Regions from separate parts of the Hyphobacterium marinum genome, predicted to be linked through region 4. Evidence: predicted binding sites of a transcription regulator. Region 4 holds the regulator's gene; each other region holds the start of a gene.
What was found. Region 4 encodes LexA, which represses DNA repair genes until DNA is damaged. Its sites were predicted from a motif close to ATGTTCCNCTTGTGTTCC; they were not measured.
Positions count from the first base shown of each region.

Region 1 (2,200 bases), on a different contig from region 4:
CGTAGGCCGGGAACCAGGAATGGTAGACATCTCCGGCCTTCAGGCCGGTTTCCACGGCGGCCAGGTGATCACCGAAATAGAGCGCGGCCGTCAGTGTGCCAAAGGGCGAACCCTCGCGGCGGCCGAGATTGCGCAGCAATTGCCGCGCCCAGGGCACGGACAGGACGTCGAGCTTTCCGGTGGCGCGGTATTGCGCGCTCTTCCAGGCTGCGAGCGTGTGGAAGTGATGACCGCCCGGATCGCCCAGGACGACGCGCATGGCACCAAATGCCTGTTCAGCCTTGCGGCGGCGGCGGTCGAGCTTGCGGAAGTGATCGCGGTGGAGGGCGCGCTGGGCATCGAAGTAGGCGTCCGCTCCTAGCGACAGATCACAGATCGCTGAGCCATTGCGTTCCCGGAACAGGCCGGACAGCCCGGCGCTCGGCCGGTACCAGTTGTCATAGACGAGGGCGCAAGCGCCACTGTCGTAGAGAATTTCGGCCGGGTCGAGCTTCACGCCCGGCGCAGACACAATCCCCTGATAATCCGACATGGGTGCACCGACGGGACGGATCGCACCGCCCTTCGGGGCATGATGCGCGAAATATCCGGCGATGGAGGCACCGTCGCGAATAACCGCGACGCTGACGTCATTGCGAACCTCGTCGACTGCGGCTGCAAAGTCGTGCAGCAGATAGGGGCTGACAAGTTCACCCTGCGGCGCAGCCCAGGCGTTCCAGCGCTGGACATCGGCCTCGGTCAATTCCCGAATCGGAACATTCGTGACAGGCATGGTCAGGCAACTCCCGAAATTCAGCCCTGTCGCAGCAAGCCGCGGGCCGTTTGGTTAACAGGGTTAGCGGCGGGTTAATTCCGGTGCGGTTGCGGGTGTGCGTTTCGGTTTCGTTCCGGTAATCTAGTGCCTTCGCGAGTCGGGACGGGACAGGGAAATCATGGGCCAGGAAATGCTGCTGATGGGGGCCGGGACGGTCGTTCTGGTCGTGGTCCTGGCCGGCCTGATGGTCTATGTCGCGCGCCTGCATCGCCGCCTGGGCGAGGCCGAACGCCGGAGTGCGTTGGCCGAGCAGGCGGAACGCGATATCGCCAGCCTGCGCGATGAGCTGAAAGCCGCCAACACGGCTCGTGAAAGCGCCGAGCGGAACCACGCCGCGCTGAAAGCGTCTTCGGACGCGGCCGAGCGCCACCACGCCGAGAAGCTGGCTGAGCTGGAAAAGGCCCGCAAGGATCTCACCGAGAGTTTCAAGCTGACGGCGAACGAGGTCCTCAAGGCCAGCGGTGCGGAACTGAACGAGCAAAGCGCGAAAAACCTGCAGACCCTGCTCAACCCGTTGCGCGAACAATTGGGCGAATTTCAGAAGCGCGTCATCGACGATGCCAAGGAACGAACGGGGCAGACCAGTGCGCTGCACCAGCTCGTCGATACGCTGCACAAGAATGCCGTCCAGATCTCCCAGGACGCGACCAATCTCACCAATGCGCTCAAGTCCTCGTCCAAGGTGCGCGGCGACTGGGGCGAACTGGTGCTGGAGCGCATCCTGTCGCGGGCGGGGCTGCGTGAAGGCGAGGAGTTCGAGACCCAGTCCCACGAGACCGATGCGGAGGGGCGGCGGCTGCGGCCCGATATCGTCGTCAACATGCCGGGCGGGCACCGGCTGGTGATCGACTCCAAGGTCAGCCTCAACGCCTTCGAAGCGTGCGTAAATGCCGAGACCGAAGAGCAGCGGGCGGCCTTCCTCAAGCAGCACATCGCCTCGGTGCGGACGCATGTAAAGTCGCTGGGCGAGAAGGACTATGCCGCGCTCTATGACGGGGTCGACTTCACCCTGATGTTCATCCCGCTGGAAGGCGCGGCGGTGTTGGCCCTGCAAAATGACCACGAGCTTGTCGCCTATGCGCTGGACCGGGGTGTGATGATCGCCTCACCGACCAACCTCACCATGGCCATGCGCACGGTGCAGAATCTCTGGACGATCGAGCGCCAGAACCAGAACGCCCAGGCGATCGCCGAACGGGCCGGCCTGCTCTACGACAAGCTGGTCGGATTCGTGGAGGAACTCGACAAGGTCGGCCAGCGCATCGATCAGGCGCACGGGGCCTGGGCGACCGCGAAGGAACGCCTGGTGACCGGGCGCGGCAATGTCATTCGCCAGACCGAAATGCTTAAAGCGCTTGGCGCGAAAACCAAGAAGGCGCTGCCCGA
Region 1 covers NZ_JAZDRO010000001.1:818,976-821,175, forward strand. Annotated here, with positions in the region: gene V0U35_RS03930 (GNAT family N-acetyltransferase) at 1-772, opposite strand, end outside; gene V0U35_RS03935 (DNA recombination protein RmuC) at 933-2,200, shown strand, end outside.
Region 1: the regulator LexA is predicted to act here: its motif matches at 872-889, upstream of V0U35_RS03935 (DNA recombination protein RmuC).

Region 2 (2,200 bases), on a different contig from region 4:
TTTCCTCGGTGCCGCGTGGATCTTCTGCGGCCCGCAATGCGATGCGGATCACGCTCTCCGGATTACCCAGGCCGCGGGCGAGGGCATAGAAGTCCTCCCGCTCCTCGTCCGTCAGATTGAGAGGTTCGCTGGTGCCCGGCGGCTGGAACATGGTCAGGCTGATGCCCGGCCCGGCTTCGCTCATCGACGTGTTGACCGCGATGATCCGCACGCCCGACAGCGTCATTGCCGCGAAAAAGACGAGGCTGACAATGAGGTAGAGCCGGATCGGCGGGGTAAAGCTCTGCCGCTTGCCGTCGGCATAATCGCGCGCCACGCGGCCCGGCCGCGTGTAAAGCTGGCGCAGCGTCGTCAATAGCCGGCCGTCCCACGAGAACAGCCCGTCGAGCGTATCGGTCGCCAGCGTCCAGAAGGGCCGATTGATATCCTCGCGCGACTGCCCGCACTCGGCGCAATACGCGCCGGTCAGGATCGCGCCGCAATTGGCGCAAGTCTGTGATGGCTCCGTCGTTTCGGTGTTCGCCACGCTGTCCCTCCCGGAACCGCCACGCTAGCGCGCCGGACCGGGAGAGGCGAGGGGAGTATTCTTGAAACCCCGGCCGGAGCATTTGCGACGCGCCGGGGCCGTGTGAAACTGGCCAAGGTCCCGGCTCTCGCTAGCTCGGCCGGGATTTCGGTGCTTTGTTGGTTCGCGCCACACGAAACCTGAAACCCCGGGCGCGATAGCGACCCGGGGCCTCAAGAAGGACAACTAGCCCATCGTGAAGACGTTCAGCTTGTTGCCATCCGGGTCGCGGAAATAGCCGGCATAAAAGCCGCTGTCGCCGCGCGGACCGGCCGCGCCTTCGTCTTTTGCGCCGAGGCTGATGGCGAGCGCATAGACCTTGTCGACCTGTTCCTTCGAGTCCGCCTGAAACGCCGCCATGACGCCATTGCCGACCGTGGCGGCCTGGCCGTCGAACGGTTTGGTCGCGGCGATGCCGCACCCGCCGCCGGGCTTGCCCCAGGCGATGAAAGTGTCGAAATCCATCATCCGGCCGACGCCAAATTCGGCGCAGATCTTGTCGTAGAATTCCGCGGCGCTTTTGAGGTCGTTGGTGCCGACCGTCACATATCCAAGCATGTAAATGTTCCCTCTATGTTCCGATCTGGTCACCATAGCCGAACGGCCCCGCGAGGCGAGTCAAATTTTTGTGTCGGCACGATGTAAGGGTGAATTGGCCGTGGAAAACTCGCCCCCCGCCTGAGACCCGTTAACGCGTTCCGGGCCCAGGCGCGTTAGGCTGGCTCCAGCGAATCGGTATGCGGAGCGAATTGCCATGGGCGAGGCAGTACGGATCGAGGATTTCCCGAGAGCGGGCGGACGGGCCTCGGCGGTCGAGACGGCCTATCTCGACCTGCTTGAGGATATCCTCAAGAACGGCACCCCTCAGGAAGACCGCACGGGCGTGGGCACGCTGTCGGTCTTCGGGCGGCAGTTGCGCTGTGACCTCTCCGAAGGCTTTCCGCTTCTGACCACCAAGAAAGTACATTTCCGCTCGATCGCCATCGAGCTGCTCTGGTTTTTACGCGGCGAGACGAATGTGCGCTGGCTGCAGGACCGTGGCGTGACGATCTGGGATGAATGGGCTGACGAAAAAGGCGATCTCGGCCCCGTCTACGGCAAGCAGTGGCGGCGCTGGGAAGGCCCGGACGGCACCGAGGTCGACCAGCTCTCCGATGTCCTGGAACAGATCCGCACCAATCCGGCCTCACGCCGCCTGATCGTGTCGGGCTGGAATCCGCCCGACGTGCCGAACATGGCGCTGCCGCCCTGCCACACGCTCTACCAGTTCAATGTCGCGAACGGCCGGCTCTCCTGCCAGCTTTACCAGCGGTCTGCCGACATGTTCCTCGGCGTGCCGTTCAATATCGCCTCCTATGCGCTCCTGACCTGCATGGTCGCACAAGTTGCCGGGCTCGAGCCGGGTGAATTCATCCACACTTTCGGCGATGCGCACATCTACACCAACCACATGGACCAGGTGCGCGAACAGCTCTCTCGCGAGCCGCGCGCTCTGCCACGCCTGTCGCTCAATCCGGACCGGGCCGACCTCTTCGCCTTCGAGTACGAGGACATCACGGTCGAGGGCTATGACCCGCACCCGGCCATCAAGGCCCCGGTGGCGGTGTGAGTGCAACGGGCCGGGTCAAGGACATC
Region 2 covers NZ_JAZDRO010000004.1:12,683-14,882, forward strand. Annotated here, with positions in the region: gene V0U35_RS09725 (DUF3667 domain-containing protein) at 1-526, opposite strand, end outside; gene V0U35_RS09730 (VOC family protein) at 752-1,123, opposite strand; gene V0U35_RS09735 (thymidylate synthase) at 1,320-2,174, shown strand; gene V0U35_RS09740 (dihydrofolate reductase) at 2,171-2,200, shown strand, end outside.
Region 2: the regulator LexA is predicted to act here: its motif matches at 1,128-1,145, upstream of V0U35_RS09730 (VOC family protein).

Region 3 (2,200 bases), on a different contig from region 4:
CGATCCGCTTTCCGGGCGTTGCGGCGCGCGGCTCCATGTCCCGGGCCAGACGCCGGTCGAGCGTGGTCACCGAGATGGCCGCCCGCACAAGGCCTTTCTTGGCCATCGGCGCGAGAATATCGAGATCGCGCAGGCACAGCGCCGACTTGGTGATGAAGCTGACCGGGTGGTTGTAGCGCGCGAACACTTTCAACAGCTCGCGCGTGGTCTGCAGGTCGCGCTCGCGCGGCTGGTAGGGATCGGTATTGGCCCCGATGACGATGGGCTCGGGGACATAGCGCGGGCTTGAGAATTGTTTCTCGAGCAGGGCTGGCGCATCGGGTTTGACGAAGATGACGCTTTCGAAATCGAGGCCCGGCGAATAGCCCCAATAGGCATGGCTGGGCCTTGCGTAGCAATAGATGCAGCCATGCTCACAGCCGCGATAGGGATTGACCGAGCGCGAAAAGGAAATGTCGGGCGAGTTGTTGCTGGTGACGATGGTGCGTGACGTGTCCTTGATGGTCACGGTGCGCAGCTGTTTCGGCATCGGGTCGGCTTCGGTCCAGCCGTCGTCGAACAGCTCGTAGCCATAGCTCTCATACCGGCCGGTGACATTGGAGCGCGCGCCGCGTCCCCGTGGCTGCAGGGGCGGGGGCAGTGCCCCGAGGCAGGCCGTCGGATTGCCGGACGCAACTTCGGAACAATCCGAATCAGGGACGCGGCGCGGTTCTGGTGTTCGGTCGATGAGTGTGTGCCGGTTCATGCCCTGAACCATGGCAGGGAGAGCGGAACAGAACAAGAACAAATGGGTTAATATCCACAGGCAGACACACCACACCCCATCCCTCCCCTCGAGGGGAGGGAGGATGGCGAAGCCATCAGGGTGGCATGCTTGGTGGGCGTCATTCCCCGGCGTGTCCGGGGAATCCCCGTACACCGCTTTATCCCATCTCGATGACGGCGCGCCCGCGCAGAATATCCTCCGCTTTGGCGCTGTACTTGCCGCCGGCATCGTCATGCAGGGCCAGCGGCGGGAGGAGGCGGAGCGGGGATTTCGAGCCGCGCTTTGCCGAGATGATGACCCGCTTGGCATCGCTGCCGGGGCGGGGTTGAATCGGCTTGATCGCGACATCACCAAAACCCTTGCCAATCAGGGCGAGGACATCGCCGAGCGCATCGGCGCGGTGGATGAGCACAACGCGGCCCTTGGGGCGCAGTACGCGTCGGGTGAGTCTTATCCAGGCCTCAAGATTGGCCGTTGGCGAGGTGTAGGCGGCCTGCTTGCCGGGTTTCGGGGCGCGTAGCGCGGACGGATCATCGAAGAAAGGCGGGTTGAAGAAGACCCGGTTGACTGTTGGCAGATCTGGCGGATCAGCGACATCGCCTCCGATGACTTCGACACGGGAGGTCATGACATTGGCCTCGATATTCCGGCGCGCCAGCGCGGCCATGGCCGGGTCAATTTCAAGGCCCAGAAACCGGCACTCCGTCATCCGGTGCGCCGCGCACAGCATCGCCGTTCCCGCGCCGCATCCCGCATCGAGAACCAGGCTTCCCGGCTTGGCCGATAGGGCGGCCGCGAGCAGGACCGCGTCGATACCGGCGCGGAAGCCGTCAGCGGGCTGGCTGACGGACACCTGACCGTCGAGGAAAAGATCGCAGGTCGTCGCCATCAGGACCCGTTGTCCGCTAGCGCCTGTTCGAGCGCGGTCCGGGCGCGGTGGGCGTCGCGGTCATCGACCATCAGGCGCTGTTCGATGAAAGGCAGTCCGTTGCCGTAGAGCCCTGACATGCCGCCATCGAGCGCGAAGCATTCCACGCCGATTTCCTTCATCACGGCCTGCGCAAAGGAGAGTTTCACCGGATCATTGGTTCGCAGGATTTCCTTCATGCCCATTCTCCTGACCGGCTGCGACCATAGGCGCAGTGTCCGGCGCTTGCCGCGCGCGGCGGCCATTCCTATTGTCTGGCACCGAACAAGCCAATGGCTTCTTAAGAGGCGAAATCTTGGATATCAGCGTCAAGGCCGACAAGAGCGCCGGGCAGGAGACGAATGCGGCCGAGCGGCTCGCATCCCTCGCCTGGGACGACATGCGCGAGGTCGATGCCCTGATCCTGGAGCGCATGGGCAGTCCCGTGCCCCTGATCCCGAAGCTCGCGCATTACCTCGTCGAGGCGGGCGGAAAGCGGATCCGTCCCCTGATCACGCTCGCGAGCG
Region 3 covers NZ_JAZDRO010000005.1:194,989-197,188, reverse strand. Annotated here, with positions in the region: gene V0U35_RS12405 (PA0069 family radical SAM protein) at 1-745, opposite strand, end outside; gene V0U35_RS12400 (tRNA1(Val) (adenine(37)-N6)-methyltransferase) at 924-1,655, opposite strand; gene V0U35_RS12395 (putative signal transducing protein) at 1,655-1,939, opposite strand; gene V0U35_RS12390 (polyprenyl synthetase family protein) at 1,990-2,200, shown strand, end outside.
Region 3: the regulator LexA is predicted to act here: its motif matches at 770-787, upstream of V0U35_RS12405 (PA0069 family radical SAM protein).

Region 4 (2,200 bases):
CGCTGGCGACGTTTGAACGCCTCGCCCCGCGCTTTGCCGGTCAACGATTCGCGGTGGCCGAAAGCGGCATCGCCACACCGGAGGACGTCACCCGCGTCCGCGAGGCCGGCGCACGCGCCGTCCTGGTGGGTGAAAGCCTTATGCGGCAAGGCGATGTGGCCAAGGCCACGCGCACCCTGATGGGGACGGCAGCGTTTACTTGAGGCGGGAAGGAGAGCTTTCCGGTGGCGCGCTGGGCGTCGCTCGCAAGAGGGCGTCGAATTTGTCAGCGTTATTCGACATGACACTTCCGTAGCTTCCCACGATCCGACCGCCTTATATAAACCTCGATAGGCTGTGGCTTTGAGCGGTCAAACAACCACCCATCGCCCGGGGCATCAACCACGTCACCATGTTCGACCGCCTCTATGTCTCCGCCATCACACCAGCGCGCATATAGCTGAATTCCGGCCTGCTCTGCGTCCAACAACGCAATTTGCCGCATATACGTTTCGATGTTCCCGCCATCGCAAGCGCTCGCTCCGTCACGCAGGTTTCTACGCCGGTCATCCGGAAGAGAATTGTATAACCAAATACCAGCCTCACCGATGGAGACATGGCTCGACTGGCCTTTTATCTGCGGAATCGTTTTGCGGACGAGGCCGATCCAAAAGGGCCAGAACAGCACAATCGCAGCCGTCAAAAGCAGCCCAACAATTAGCCAGCCCCACGCCGGTTCTTGGACCCAAGCCGGACAAGACGAGCCAAACCGCTCACACCATTCTAGAATTATTAATTCGTAGTGAGCAGGGCCATCGGCCATCATGAATAAGAAGACGCTGGCAACGATCACCAAAAATGCCGAGGCGGACTTGTATAGCATCCCCAACCCATACCACGGGCCGGGGCAAAATCGCCACAAACAAGGTCATTCCGTGTCCTTCACGTCTCTACTTGCACCGAAGGGATAGGAGGACTTGACGCGCCCCCGGAACACTTATAGAACATCGCGTGAAGTTTATGTTTTGTTCCGCTCGCCGGTCGCGAAGGAAACGCCATGCTGACGCGCAAGCAACACCAGCTTTTGCTGTTCATCCACCGCCGCATCACCGAGACCGGTGTGTCGCCCTCCTTTGACGAGATGAAGGATGCGCTGGAACTGGCGTCCAAGTCCGGCGTGCACCGCCTGATCACGGCGCTGGAGGAGCGCGGCTTCATCCGCCGCCTCGCCCACCGCGCCCGTGCGCTTGAAGTGCTCAAAATGCCGGATTCCGCCGCGCCTGCCGGTGCCGATCTCGGCCCCAATGTCGTGCGAGCCGACTTCAAGCGCCCGCCGCGCGAGGCGCGCGACAGCCGCGAAGTACCCCTGCTTGGCAAGATCGCCGCCGGTGTCCCCATCGAGGCGATCCAGCACGAGACCGACCGCTTCGTGTTGCCGCCCGATATTGCCGGCGGTTCGGGTGAACATTTCGCGCTCGAAGTGGAAGGCGATTCCATGATCGATGCGGGCATTCTTGAAGGCGATATCGTCGTCATCGAACGCTGCAACACCGCCAATACCGGCGAGATCGTTGTCGCGCTTGTCGACAACGAGGAAGCCACGCTGAAACGTCTGCGCCGCAAGGGCGGTTCAATTGCGCTCGAAGCCGCCAACCCGGCTTATGAGACCCGCATTTTCGGACCGGACCGGGTCCAGGTACAGGGCCGTCTCGTCGGTCTCATCCGCCGCTATCACTAGGCTTTCGCCGTCTAGTCGCGGTGTGTCCCTGCCATCGTGCCCGTGCCCGTCCCCGTCCAGGACCGGTCACCCCTGCGGTCGGCGACCGTTTCCCACGACGTGATACGGCCATCGGTGATCCGGAATGTCCGGGCACCGTCACGCGCGAGATCATCGGCATCGATCAGTTCGGCATCGCAGCGCGACCGGAGAACCCGGTTTACCTCAAGGCGCGTGACGACCAGATCCGCCGTGCGGCAGTCCTCGATCAGGGCTTCCTCGGTTTCCGGCGTCGCGATCAGCACGCCCTGCGCCCGGCCTGCACAGCCTGAGGCGTCGCAACGCATCCCCCTCGCCAGTCTGACTTCGCGGTCACCGGTCTGTTCGAGGAAGACTCGCGCCGCAAACCGCGAGCGCCGCGTTGTACTGGCCGACCAGTCTCCATCTGCCGCGTCATAGTGGGCAATGACCACGCCGCTATCCGTCACAAGACCGTCCGGGACC
Region 4 covers NZ_JAZDRO010000006.1:18,755-20,954, forward strand. Annotated here, with positions in the region: gene trpC (indole-3-glycerol phosphate synthase TrpC) at 1-203, shown strand, start outside; gene V0U35_RS12600 (hypothetical protein) at 272-862, opposite strand; gene lexA (transcriptional repressor LexA) at 1,037-1,717, shown strand; gene V0U35_RS12610 (ComEC/Rec2 family competence protein) at 1,729-2,200, opposite strand, start outside.